Regions from separate parts of the Variovorax raffinosi genome, predicted to be linked through region 2. Evidence: riboswitches for the same ligand, from Rfam matches in the RefSeq annotation. Region 2 holds a riboswitch; each other region holds the start of a gene.
What was found. A riboswitch is a leader RNA that binds a small molecule or an ion and turns the genes downstream of it on or off. The one in region 2 is predicted to bind glycine.
Positions count from the first base shown of each region.

Region 1: it holds a riboswitch for glycine, as region 2 does, so the genes downstream of both, ACSFB7_RS08375 (D-amino acid dehydrogenase) here and ACSFB7_RS20190 (ABC transporter substrate-binding protein) in region 2, are expected to answer to the same signal.
Region 3: it holds a riboswitch for glycine, as region 2 does, so the genes downstream of both, gcvT (glycine cleavage system aminomethyltransferase GcvT) here and ACSFB7_RS20190 (ABC transporter substrate-binding protein) in region 2, are expected to answer to the same signal.

Region 1 is NZ_JBPJZR010000002.1:493,042-497,133, forward strand. It holds gene rfbD (dTDP-4-dehydrorhamnose reductase) at 1-703, opposite strand, end outside; gene rfbB (dTDP-glucose 4,6-dehydratase) at 700-1,770, opposite strand; glycine riboswitch at 1,888-1,988, shown strand; glycine riboswitch at 1,993-2,110, shown strand; gene ACSFB7_RS08375 (D-amino acid dehydrogenase) at 2,202-3,503, shown strand; gene ACSFB7_RS08380 (FIST signal transduction protein) at 3,521-4,092, opposite strand, start outside.
Region 2 is NZ_JBPJZR010000006.1:359,382-363,473, forward strand. It holds gene ACSFB7_RS20185 (ABC transporter permease) at 1-183, opposite strand, end outside; gene ACSFB7_RS20190 (ABC transporter substrate-binding protein) at 209-1,774, opposite strand; glycine riboswitch at 1,967-2,091, opposite strand; gene ACSFB7_RS20195 (hypothetical protein) at 2,233-3,039, opposite strand; gene ACSFB7_RS20200 (ABC transporter ATP-binding protein) at 3,088-3,729, shown strand; gene ACSFB7_RS20205 (NADP-dependent isocitrate dehydrogenase) at 3,865-4,092, shown strand, end outside.
Region 3 is NZ_JBPJZR010000001.1:1,130,495-1,134,586, reverse strand. It holds gene gcvP (aminomethyl-transferring glycine dehydrogenase) at 1-481, opposite strand, end outside; gene gcvH (glycine cleavage system protein GcvH) at 533-904, opposite strand; gene gcvT (glycine cleavage system aminomethyltransferase GcvT) at 968-2,140, opposite strand; glycine riboswitch at 2,188-2,299, opposite strand; glycine riboswitch at 2,312-2,402, opposite strand; gene ACSFB7_RS05385 (hypothetical protein) at 2,437-3,000, opposite strand; gene ACSFB7_RS05380 (L,D-transpeptidase Cds6 family protein) at 3,113-3,628, opposite strand; gene ACSFB7_RS05375 (MFS transporter) at 3,716-4,092, opposite strand, start outside.

The DNA of each region.
Region 1 (4,092 bases), on a different contig from region 2:
GCGCCATCTCGAGCACGAATCTCGCGTAGCCGTACCACGATGTCTCGCCGCCCGCGATCACGTGATAGAGACCCGCCTTGGCCGGATCCTGCAACGTCGCGCGAATGGCGTGCGCCGTCACGTCGGCCAGCAACTCGGCACCGGTCGGCGCGCCGAACTGGTCGTCGATGACGGTCAGTCGATCGCGTTCCTTGGCGAGCCGCAGCATCGTCTTGGCAAAGTTGCCGCCGCGCGCGGCATAAACCCAGCTCGTGCGAAAGATCAGGTGCTTCGCGCAGTGCGCAGCCACCAGTTGCTCGCCTTCGAGCTTGGTCTGCCCATACACGCTGAGCGGCCCGGTTGCGTCGTCTTCCCTCCAGGGCTTGCTGCCACTGCCGTCGAAGACGTAGTCGGTGGAGTAGTGAACCATCAGCGCACCGATCTGCTGCGCGGCCTCGGCCACCACGCCCGGCGACGTGGCATTCAGCTTGCGCGCAAAGTCGGGCTCGCTCTCGGCCTTGTCGACAGCGGTATGCGCCGCTGCATTAACGACCACGTCAGGACGCACGTTGAGCACCGTTTCGGCCAGTTCCTCGGGACGGCTGAAGTCGGCATTGAAATCCGTGCTGTCGAAATCGAGCGCGACCAATTCACCCAACGGCGCCAGGCTGCGCTGCAGTTCCCAGCCGACCTGCCCACCCTTGCCCAGCAGCAGCAACTTCATGCCGCAGCCTTCGCGTCGTACTGCTTCTCCACCCATTCACGGTACGCGCCGCTTTGCACATTGCGCACCCACTCGCTGTTCGCGAGGTACCACTCGACGGTCTTGCGAATGCCGGTGTCGAAGGTGTCTGCTGGCTTCCAGCCGAGTTCGCGCTCGATCTTGCGCGCATCGATGGCATAGCGACGGTCGTGGCCCGGGCGGTCGGTGACGTAGGTGATCTGTTCCTTGTACGGCTTGCCGTCGGCCTTGGGGCGCAACTCGTCGAGCAGTGCGCACACGGTGTTGACGATCTCGATGTTGGGCTTCTCGTTCCAGCCGCCCACGTTGTAGGTCTCGCCGAGCTTGCCGGCCTCGAGCACGCGGCGGATGGCGCTGCAGTGGTCCTTCACGTAGAGCCAATCGCGCACCTGCATGCCGTCGCCATACACGGGCAGCGGCTTGCCGGCCAGTGCGTTGACGATCATCAGCGGGATCAGCTTCTCGGGGAAGTGGAACGGGCCGTAGTTGTTCGAGCAGTTGGTGGTCAGCACCGGCAGGCCGTAGGTGTGGTGCCAGGCGCGCACGAGGTGGTCGCTGGCGGCCTTGCTGGCCGAGTACGGGCTGTTGGGCTCGTACTTGTTCTCTTCGGTGAAGGCCGGGTCGGTCTTGGAGAGCGAGCCGTAGACCTCGTCGGTCGACACGTGCAGGAAGCGGAAGGCGGCCTTCTGGTCGGCCGGCAGCGCGCTCCAGAAACCACGCACGGATTCGAGCAGGCGGAAGGTGCCGAGCACGTTGGTCTGGACGAAGTCTTCCGGACCATGGATCGAGCGGTCGACATGCGACTCGGCGGCGAAGTTCACCACGGCGCGCGGCTTGTGCTCTGCCAGCAGGCGGTCGAGCAGCGCGCTATCGCCGATGTCGCCCTGCACGAAGATGTGATTCGGGTTGCCCTTGAGCGACGCGAGCGTCTCGAGATTGCCCGCGTAGGTCAGTTTGTCGAGGTTCACGACCGGCTCGTCGCTGTTCGCGATCCAGTCGAGTACGAAATTGGCGCCAATGAAGCCAGCGCCGCCGGTAACCAGAATCATGGGGTCCCCTGTTGTTGTGGAACGATTTGCCCCGTGACAAATCAACGGGCGATTATCCCATCGGCCAGACAGGCTGAAATCGCGGAGTTGGCGTCCGTGTAAGCCCCGCCTACAATCGCCCCCACTGCAGGAGAGCGGGCCACCCCGGTGGCCCTACCGAAGGCGCAAACTCCCATAAACGCTCAGGTCGGTCCGAACAAGGGATCTGTACTGCACCAACTGATACAGCCGTCTGGAGAGCCACCACCCCACTGAACATGGCGGTGGTGCACCGAAGGAGCAAACCCGCTGCGGGTGCAGCAGGGTGAATCTCTCAGGTACCGAGGACAGGGGGAGCGGCAACTTGGACGGCGGTCGTCCGGTTGCTTGCTATTGATTCAATAGCACACCACGCCCGCCATTCAAGCGCTGCAACCTCAAAGGTACTTGAAATGCGCGTGATCGTTCTTGGCGCCGGCCTGCTCGGCGTGACCTCGGCTTACTACCTCCAGCAACTCGGCCACGAAGTGACCGTCATCGACCGGCAGGCCACGCCCGCCGCCGAAACCAGCTTCGCCAACGGCGGGCAGATCTCGGTCAGCCACGCCGAACCCTGGGCCAACCCGAGCGCGCCGCTCAAGGTGCTGCAATGGTTGGGCAAGGAAGACGCCCCGCTGCTGTTCCGCATCCGCGCCGACATGCGCCAGTGGCTCTGGGGCCTGCAGTTCCTGCGCGAATGCACGCCGGCGCGCACCCGGCACAACATCGAACAGATCGTTCGCCTGGGCACCTACAGCCGCGACACGTTGCAGCAGTTACGCCGCGACACCGGCCTGAACTACGACCAGCGCACCCAGGGCATCCTGCATTTCTATACGACGCAAAAAGAATTCGACGGCGCCCTCAAGCCCGCCGAGCAAATGCGCGCCCTGGGCTGCGAACGTCTCGTGATCTCCGCCGACGAAGCCGTGAAGCTCGAGCCCGCCCTCGCCCACATCCGTCCGAAGCTGGCCGGCGCCACCTACACGGCCGAAGACGAATCGGGTGACGCCAACCGCTTCGCGCGCGAACTCGTGGGCCTGGCCGCCGCAGCCGGCGTCAAGTTCCTGATGAGCCACACAGTGACCGCCCTGCGCGAGGCCGGCGGCACCATCGACCACGTCGAAGCCACCGACGCAGAAGGCCGCTTCCAGCGCATCCGCGGCGACGCCTTCGTGCTCGCGATGGGTTCGCTCAGCCCACTCTACGCCGCGCCGCTGGGCATCCGCCTGCCGATCTACCCGGCCAAGGGCTATTCGGTGACGCTGCCGGTGAAGGACGCCTCCAAGGCCCACCAGGTCTCGCTGACCGACGACGAATTCAAGCTCGTGTTCTCGCGCTACACCTCCGAATCGGGCGACCGCCTGCGCATCGCCGGCACGGCCGAACTCAACGGCTACGACCGCGACCTGAACCGCGTGCGCTGCGAAGCCATCGTGCGGCGCGTCGAAGAACTGTTCCCCGGCGCCGGTGACACCACGCAGGCGCAGTTCTGGACCGGCCTGCGCCCCGCCACGCCGAGCAACGTGCCGTTGATCGGCAAGACCAAACTGCCGAACCTGTACCTGAACACCGGCCACGGCACGCTCGGCTGGACGCACGCCTGCGGCTCGGGCAAGTCGATCGCGCGGATCGTGAGCGGGCTGGTGCCCGAGGTCGATTTCGCGTTCACCGGCATGCCCGCGCCTCAGCCGCGCACACTGCAGCCGGCCTGAGCGCCTTCTTCGCCGGCTCAGTCGTTGCCGGTGAACACCGTCAGCACACCCGTATACCCATACAGATGGTGCCGGGCGATCTCGCCCGCCGCGAAGAACCCGACCAGTGGCACGTCGCCCAGCGCGTGGCGCACGATCTGCAGTTCGGCGCCGGGAGCGCCGAAGTGCGGCCCGCCGCGCCCTGAACAGCTCACATACACCGCCCCCGCGATGCGCCGCGCCGGGTGCGGTGCCGCTTCGGCTTCACCCGCCGCGACCGCGCGCGCGGTGGCCAGCGTCTGCTCTTCCGGCTCCAGCTCTTCACGGATTTCCGCGCAGATGCGCATCAGGTCCGCACGCGCGGCCTGCGCGTTGCGGCGGCAGAAGGTCAGCCGCATGCCCGCTTCAGCGTTGTCCGCAATCGCAATGCCGCGCCGCGTCGGGTCCAGGCCGATGATGTGGCGCACCAGCACATCGGCGCCCAGGTCGCCGGTGCGACGGATGCCGTCGCTGCCCGCATCGGCCAGGCCAACCAGCGTGCTGCGCACCGCGTCGATAGCTTCCTGCGGCCGATCGAGCGATACCTGCAGATCGGCCAGCAGCACGTCAA
Region 2 (4,092 bases):
CAGCGACTGGTTGAGCCCCAGCTGCTCGCGCACCCGGGCGATGTTCTCGCTGGTGCCGCTGTCGCCCACGATGGCGGCGGCCGGGTCGCCGGGCGCGAGCCGCAGCATCAGGAACACGATGAGCGCGACGATGACGAGCACCGGCACGGTCGAGAGAATGCGGCGTGCAAGAAAGAGCAGCATGGGTGACTCCCTGATTCGAGCCGCGTCAGTTCTTCTTCAGGTTCCAGAACACGGCCACCGGCGAACGCACCACGCCGCTCACCACGCCCTTGCGGTAGGCCGTGAGCGGCTTGTATTCGCCGATGGGCGCGTAGATGCCGGTGTCGTACACGCGCTGCTGGATGGCGGTGGCCAGTTCCTTGCGCTTGGGTTCCTCACTGCTGGCGAGGAAGTCGGACTTGAGCTGCTCCAGCTTGTCGTCGGTGGCCCAGCCGAACCAGCCTTTTTCGCCATTGCCCGTGAGCGGCGCGAAGAACATCGGGTTCATGTTGTCGGCAATGCCCCAGCCGGTGATGAAGAGGTTCCAGCCGCCATTGGCCACCGGGTCTTTCTTGGCGCGGCGCGTGACCAGCGTGGGCCAGTCCATCGACTGCATGTCGACGTTGAAGCCGGCCTGCTTGAGCAGTTGCGCCATCACCGGCGGAAACTTGTTGAGCACCGCGAAGTCGGCCGGGTACATCAGCACCACGGGCTTGCCGTCATAGCCCGCTTCCTTGAGCAGCGCCTTGGCTTTCTCGAACTGCGGCTTGCCGGTGAAGTAGCCGGTCTTGTCGGACGCGAAGGCCGAGCCGCAGGGGTAGATGGAAGCGCAGCTGTTGTACAGCTCCTTGTGCACGAGCTGGGCGCGCATCAGCGCCTCCTGGTTGATGGCCATGAAGGCGGCCTGCGCGATCTTCGGGTTGTCGAAAGGCGGGATCAGGTGGTTCAGGTGCAGCGCGAACGAGCCCTTCGACACGGGGCTGTCGAGCGTGATGGCGGGGTTGTTCTTGAGCGCGGTGTACTGCTCGGACGGCACCCACTCGATCATGTCGACCTCGCCGTTGGCCAGCGCATTGGCCTGGGTCTGTGCGTCCTTCAGGACGATCCATTCCATGCGATCGACGTACACGTTCTTGCCGCCGGCCGTGCCGGAAGGCGCCTCGGCGCGCGGCACGTATTTGGTGTTCTTCAGGTAGACGATCTTTTCGCCGGGGCGGTATTCGTCCTTCTTGAAGATGTAGGGGCCGGAGCCGGTGGCGTCGTCGATCTGCTTGTCGGCCGGCGTGGCGGCCACGCGCGCCGGCATGATGAAGGGCGGGTTCGACGAAGGCTTGCTCAGCGCATCGAGCACCATGCCGAAGGGCTCCTTGAAGACGAACCTGAAGCTGTTGGCATCGACCGCCTCGGTCTTGTCCATGGCGGCGAACATCTTCTGGCCCAGGCCGTCGCGCTGGCCCCATCGCTTGAGCGAGGCGAGCACGTCGTCGGAGGTGACCGGCTTGCCGTCATGGAAGGCGAGGCCCTTGCGCAGCGTGAAGTTCCAGGTCTTGCCGTCGGCGCTGGTGGTGTACTTGTCGACCATCTGCGGGAGCACCTTGCCGCGTTCGTCCACGCCGAAGAGCGTGTCGTAGACCATGTAGCCGTGGTTGCGCGTGACGAAGGCGGTGGTCCAGATCGGGTCGAGGATCTTCAGGTCGGACTGCGGCACCAGGCGCAGCACCTTGCCCGCGTCCTGCGCGAAGCTGCTCGCCGAAGCGGCGGCGAACAGCGCGCCCGCAAGGATCGTTGTCATCAGGGATTTTCTAGACAGCATGCTTCAGTTCTCCGGTGAAAGAAATGGGGAAGGTGTGAACGTGAAAAGGCTTCGGCCACGCGCGGGCCACCGCCACGGCAAGGCCGATGGCAGGGACGCGCGAGGCGCTCGGATGGAAGTCATGGACACAGGCTCCGGAAGCGAACAAGGACACGCCGCGCGTTGGCGCGGGGTGCCCCTGCTGTCCTTTGGCCTGAGAGATTCACCATGCGCGCACATCGCACATGGCTTGCCCCTTCGGCGGCTGCCCTCGGCACCTTGAACGGCGCCGGGCAACGCTCTCCAGCGTTAGAAAAAATCCAGTCTTGGGACCTGAGCGTTCTGGGCTATCGCCTTCGGTAATGCACTAACTCGAAGCATCGAGCCGGCATTTCTCCTGGATCAGTTTCTCTAAGCAGTTTGCGTGCCACTCGGGCTGGGTAGTACGTCGAAAAAAACTACTGCAGACCGCCGCCGCAGAAGCCGGGCTTCTCGGTCGAGTCGTCGGTGAAGCTGACGGTGGTGCGCTTGTTCGCGCTGGGGCCGGTGTGCGCGGGCCAGTCGCTTTGCAGCCATGTGTAGCGCCACACATAAGGCCCGCCGGCCTTGGCGGGCTCGTCGTAGGCGATGCGCAGGCTGCCCCGGCTTTCGTCCTGGCAGTGCTTCGATGTCTTGTATTCCTTCTCGCTGAAGCAGGCTCGGATCGACTGCGAGCACCAGTACGGAATACCTTCGTGCGCGGCCTTGGCCGGCTGCCCGGCGGGTGTGTCGAGCGGCACGAAATCGGCGGTGACATACGAAGCACCACCGCCCGAATAGCTCTCGGACTGGCGCTGCGTCACGGCCACGGCCCATCGGCCTTCGGCCAGCGGATACAGCGCCGGCGCGAGCGTGAGATACACCTCGGGGTCACCACTCTTGCGGTCCTGCTGCAGCGAGCCCACGTAGGTCGAGAAGTCGTGCAGGCGATCGAGCTGCCAGGTGGCGTTGGCGGCGTCGCGCTTCAGGCGCGCCATGGCCAGGGGCTTTTCCGAAATGACCATGTAGTCGTCGCTCGCGCCACCGCGCGGCCGGTGCAGCGTCAGCGCCTTGGCGTCGCAGGGCTGGGGCAGCAAGGCGCACAGATGGGCGCGCCAGTCGGCATCGACAGACTCCGGCGCCTTGACCGCGACGAAGACCTGCGCCGAAGGCGCGGCCACGGCGGGGCCCGCGAGCCCCAGGGCGACGAGCCATGTGCCGGCGCCGATGGTGAGGAGTTTTTTCATGCGCGAATGGTAGCCAGCCGCCTCAGCCCGATGGGTTAAAACCGGCGCGTGAATACGACCGCCTCTCCCCTCCCCCTTCTCCAGATCCAGGACCTCGGCTTCGCCTATCCGGGTCAACCCGCACTCGCCGCCGGCTGGAACGCCGCCATCGGCCCGGGTGTCACGCTCTTGTACGGCGACACCGGCACCGGCAAGTCCGCGCTGCTCCAGGTGATCGCGGGGACGCTGCCCGCCACCGGCCGGTTGACGGCGGCCGGCGCGCGCCTGGACAACGCACCCGAGGCCTATCGCCAGAACGTGTTCTTCGTCGACCCGACGACGGACCGGTTCAACGAGGTCACGCCCCGGGAATGCACGGCCACCCTGAACAAGGGCAACCCGCATTTCAGCGAAGAAAAATGGCAGGCCCTGGTCGAAGGCTTCGCCCTGGCGCCGCACCTGGACAAGAAGATGTACATGCTCTCGACGGGTTCGAAGCGCAAGGTCTGGATGGCGGCCGGGCTGGCGTCGGGGCGTCCGCTGCTCCTGCTGGACGAGCCCACGGCCGGGCTGGATGCCGCCTCGATCCGCTGCCTGTGGGCCACGCTCGCCGGCTTTTCCGGGCAAACCGCGCAGGCCGTGCTGGTCGCCAGCGCCGCGCGCATCGACACGGTCCCGCTGGCGGCTTCCATCGACTTGCCACTGCATTGACACAGGCCGTCGCGGGGTGATCCGGCCGTGAAATGCCATCTCACCCGCGCGCCCGGCGACAATCGGCGGTTCCGGCGGTCAGATCCCGCCTGAACTCCCTGCCACCCGACAACACAGCATTACGGAAGCAAGCGCATGAGCTCGAAGCAACCCACCATCGTCTACACCCTGACCGACGAGGCGCCCCTGCTGGCGACCTACGCGTTTTTGCCCATCATCCGCGCCTTCACCCACCCGGCCGGCATCGACGTGACCACCAGCGACATCTCCGTCGCGGCCCGCATCCTGGGCGAGTTCCCCGAATTCCTCGGCGACGACCAGAAGGTGCCTGACAACCTCTCCGAACTGGGCAAGCTCACGCTC
Region 3 (4,092 bases), on a different contig from region 2:
CCTCGGCGGCGGCCGTGGCTTCGTCGAGCATCGATGCGTTGGCGATGGCCATGCCCGTGAGGTCGCATACCATCGTCTGGAAGTTGAGCAGGGCTTCCATGCGGCCCTGCGAAATCTCGGCCTGGTAGGGCGTGTAGGCGGTGTACCAGGCGGGGTTTTCAAGCACGTTGCGCAGGATCACGCCGGGCGTGTGCGTGCCGTAGTAGCCCTGGCCGATGAAGCTCTTGAACACCTTGTTCTTCGACGCCAGCGCCTTCAGTTCGGCCAGCGCATCGGCTTCGGTCACCGGTGCGGGCAGGCGCATCGGCCGTGCGCGGCGGATGGCCGCGGGCACGATGCCGTCGATGAGTTCCGCGCGCGTTTCCGAGCCGATCACCGGCAGCATGCGCGCCTCGTCCGCTGCATCGATACCGATGTGGCGGGCGAGGAATTCTTCGGCGTTCTCTAGTTCTTGCAAAGAGGGAAGGGCGGGAATCGGCATGGCGGTGAAGGCTTGGGGAGAAGAAGGAAGGTGGCTGAAGAACTCAGCGGATCAGGATTCGGCGGCGAACTTGTCGTAAGTGGCGGCGTCGAGCAGCGCGTCGAGCTGCGCGGGCTCGCTCAGCTTGACCTTGAAGAACCAGCCGCTGGCCAGCGGGTCGCTGTTGGCCAGCGACGGGTCGGCGCGCAGCGCTTCGTTGACTTCGATGATCTCGCCCGACACGGGCATGAACACGTCGGCGGCGGCTTTCACCGATTCGACGACGCCGGCAACTTCGCCTTGCGCGAAGGTCTTGCCGACTTCAGGCAGGTCGACGAACACCACGTCGCCCAGCGCATCCTGCGCGTGCACGGTGATGCCGACGGTGACGGCACCGCCCTCGGTCGACACCCATTCGTGGTCCTTGGTGTACTTGATGCTCATGAGAAAACTCCTCGTGGAAAAAATGATGATCGGGGTGCAGAGCCTAGCCGGGTCTGCCGTTGCTCAGCCGCGGTAGTAGCGGGTGGGCACGAAAGGCATGGTCGAGACTTCCATCGGCACGGGCTTGCCGCGCACGATGGCCTGCACGCGCGTGCCGGGTTCGGCGAAGGCGGTGGCCACATAGCCCATGGCGATGCAGCGGTCGGCCGTCGGGCCGAGCAGGCCGCTGGTGACGACGCCGATGTCCTGGCCCTCGAAGGACTGCAGCAGCGTACCGTCGCGCACCGGGATGCGTTCGAGGGCGACAAGGCCGACGCGCTTGCGCTTGAGCGTGTCGTGGTCGGTGTGGCCGGCGGCGCCAGCGGTGGCGGCGGCGAGCTGCGCCAGGATCTTTGCCGCGCCCGGAAAGCCGCCTTCGCGCGCACCGCCCGCGCGGCGCACCTTCTGCATCGCCCAGTTCAGCGAGGCCTCGACCGGCGTGGTGGTGGTGTCGATGTCGTTGCCGTACAGGCACAGGCCGGCTTCGAGCCGCAGCGAATTGCGTGCGCCCAGGCCGATGGGTTTCACTTCGGGCTGGGCCAGCAGCAGGCGGGCGAGGGCGTCGGCGTCCTTGGCGGCCACCGAGATCTCGAAGCCGTCTTCGCCGGTGTAGCCGCTGCGGGTGACGAAGGCGGCAATGCCGCCGATCTGCACCGCGCCGCCGGTCATGAACACGAAGCGCTCGATGCCGGGCGACAGCCGCGCCAGCGTGGCGGCGGCCTGCGGGCCCTGCAGCGCGAGCAGGGCGTGGTCGGGCAGCGGTTGAACCTCGCAGCGCGCGCCGATCCGGCGCTGGATGTGGGCGATGTCATCGACCTTGCAGGCGCCGTTCACGATCACGAAGATCGAGCCGTTGCCTTCGTTGAAGAACATCAGGTCGTCGAGGATGCCGCCGTCGTCGTTCAGCAGCAGGCCGTAGCGCTGCTTGCCGGCGGGCAGGTCGATCACGTCGACGGGCATCAGGGTCTCGAAGGCGGCGGCCGCGTCGGGCCCGACCAGCCGCAACTGGCCCATGTGCGAGATGTCGAACAGGCCGGCCGCATCGCGCGTGTGCTTGTGCTCGGCCATCAGGCCGGCGGGGTATTGCACCGGCATCGAGTAGCCGGCAAACGGAACCATGCGGGCGCCAAGCTCCACGTGCAGGTCGTAGAGCGGCGTCTTGAGAAGTGGGGCGGCGGAAGCGGAGGAAGTCACCAGGAGGCACTCCAAAGGGGCAGTCGAAATCCATGGCTGCAACGCCACGGGCTACCCCTGCTGTCCTCTTTACCTGAGAGATTCGCCCCACGATCGGGGTTTGCTCCTTCGGTGGGCCGGTGCAATGCATGCATGCAATGGCCTCTCTCCAGCAAGGAAACGCCGGTTTGCACCGGCGCCTTGTCAGTCCTTTTGCCTGAGCGTTCGGGAAACCCCTGCGCCTTCGGCGGCCCCGTCGCGCGGGGCTCTCTCCTGACCCGGGCGAGTGTAGTGGATCGCGCGGGCCGCGGCTTCGGGCTTCAGTGCACGACCTCGGCCGGAGGCAACAGTTTGTCGATGCGCTCGCGCAGCGATTCGGCCCGTTCCGCCCCGGCGCTTTTCTCGATTTCGCTGAGCATCAGCGCGGCGATGGTCAGCATGGCCTCGCGGTCGCGGGCTTCGCGCAGGGCGTCGCGCATCTGCAGCGCGAACTTGGGGTCGCGCCGCACGAACATGCGCTCGCAGATGTCGAACAAAAACATGCGCGTGGTCGCCAGCGAACGCTTGCCGTCGAAGGTGTCGGTGGAGGTCGCGATGTGGATCGGCTCGGCGGCGGGCAGCGGCGCGGGTTGCGCGGCCGCTGCAGCCTGTGCCGCCGCTTGCGCGGCGGCCATGGCGGCGGCTTGCGGGTCTTCCAGATAGCCCCGCTGCACCAGGGCATGGATCGCCTGCTCGGCTTCGCCCCGGTTCGTGAACAGCGGGCTGAAGTCGGTCAGCGAGCGCCGACCGTCGGCCATCAGCAGCAGCGCGCGCTCACGCTGGCTGAGCGTGCGCTGGCCGCCCTGGAGTTCGTCGCGCGCCTTGTCGGTCTTGGTGGGAAACATGGCAGCCACAGCTTTCGGAGATCGAGGGCTGCAGCATCGTGGCTGGCGGTGACATCTTCATGAACCTGTTTCACTTACAGGGACAAATCGCCAACAGGCCTCTGGGCGCAGGTCAGGCGCCGATGCTTTCCTTGCGGATCAGCCACTGGTTGCCCACGCGTTGCAACTCCAGCGTCTTGCGGTCGGTGTGGTTCAGCTTGTCGGCGCGGTAGACCTGCTTGAAGCGGGCGCTGGCGGTCTGGCCGCTGACGCTGATCACCAGGTCGTCGATGGTCACGCTGATCTTCGACTTGCCCGTGATGCGGGTGCGGCGCTCGGCCTCCCAGCGCTTGCGGTCCTGGTTGCGGGCCGGCGTGAAGTCCGGCGCATAGGCGGCAAGGTAGCGGTCCACGTCGCGGGCGGACCAGGCGGCGGCCCAGGCACGCACGGCGGTTTCCACTTCGGCGATGCCGGCATTGGGTGCCGCCGCAGGTGCTGCGGCTGGCGCCGGTGCGGGCGGCGGTGCCGGTGTGGCTGCCGCAGGCGTTGCCGGTGCGGCCGGCGGCGTGGTGGTCGCTGCCGGCGTGGCGGCAAAGGCCGCCGTGGACAGCAGGCCCCCGGCAAGAAGACAGGTGACGAATCGATTCATGGCGCGGTTCCCTCTTTGTCAGTTATCAGCGTTGAAAGCGACGCCGATTCTGGCAGCGAACCCGCCCCGGACCGAATCGACGCCCGTTCAGGCGGTCGCGGCCCCTTCGAGGTCGGCCGGCGCGATCACCGGTGGCCGGTTGCGCAGCCGCAAGGCCAGCACCGTCGCGACGCACAGCACGCAGAGCACTGCCGTCAGCGTGACACCCAGGCCGCGCGCATCCGACAGCATGCCGAACAGCGGCGACACCAGCCCGCCCACCGACAGCGCCAGCCCGAGCGTGATGCCGCTGGCCGTGGCCGGGTTGCGCGGCAGGTAGTCCTGCGCCAGCGTGACCTGTGCCGCGAACGGCAGGAACATCGCCAGGCCGAGCAGCGCGGTGCAGACCAGCGCCCAGCCGGCCGTCGGCGCGAGCACCAGGCATGCAAGGGCCGGCAATGCCAGCAGGTAGCCGCTGCGGATGG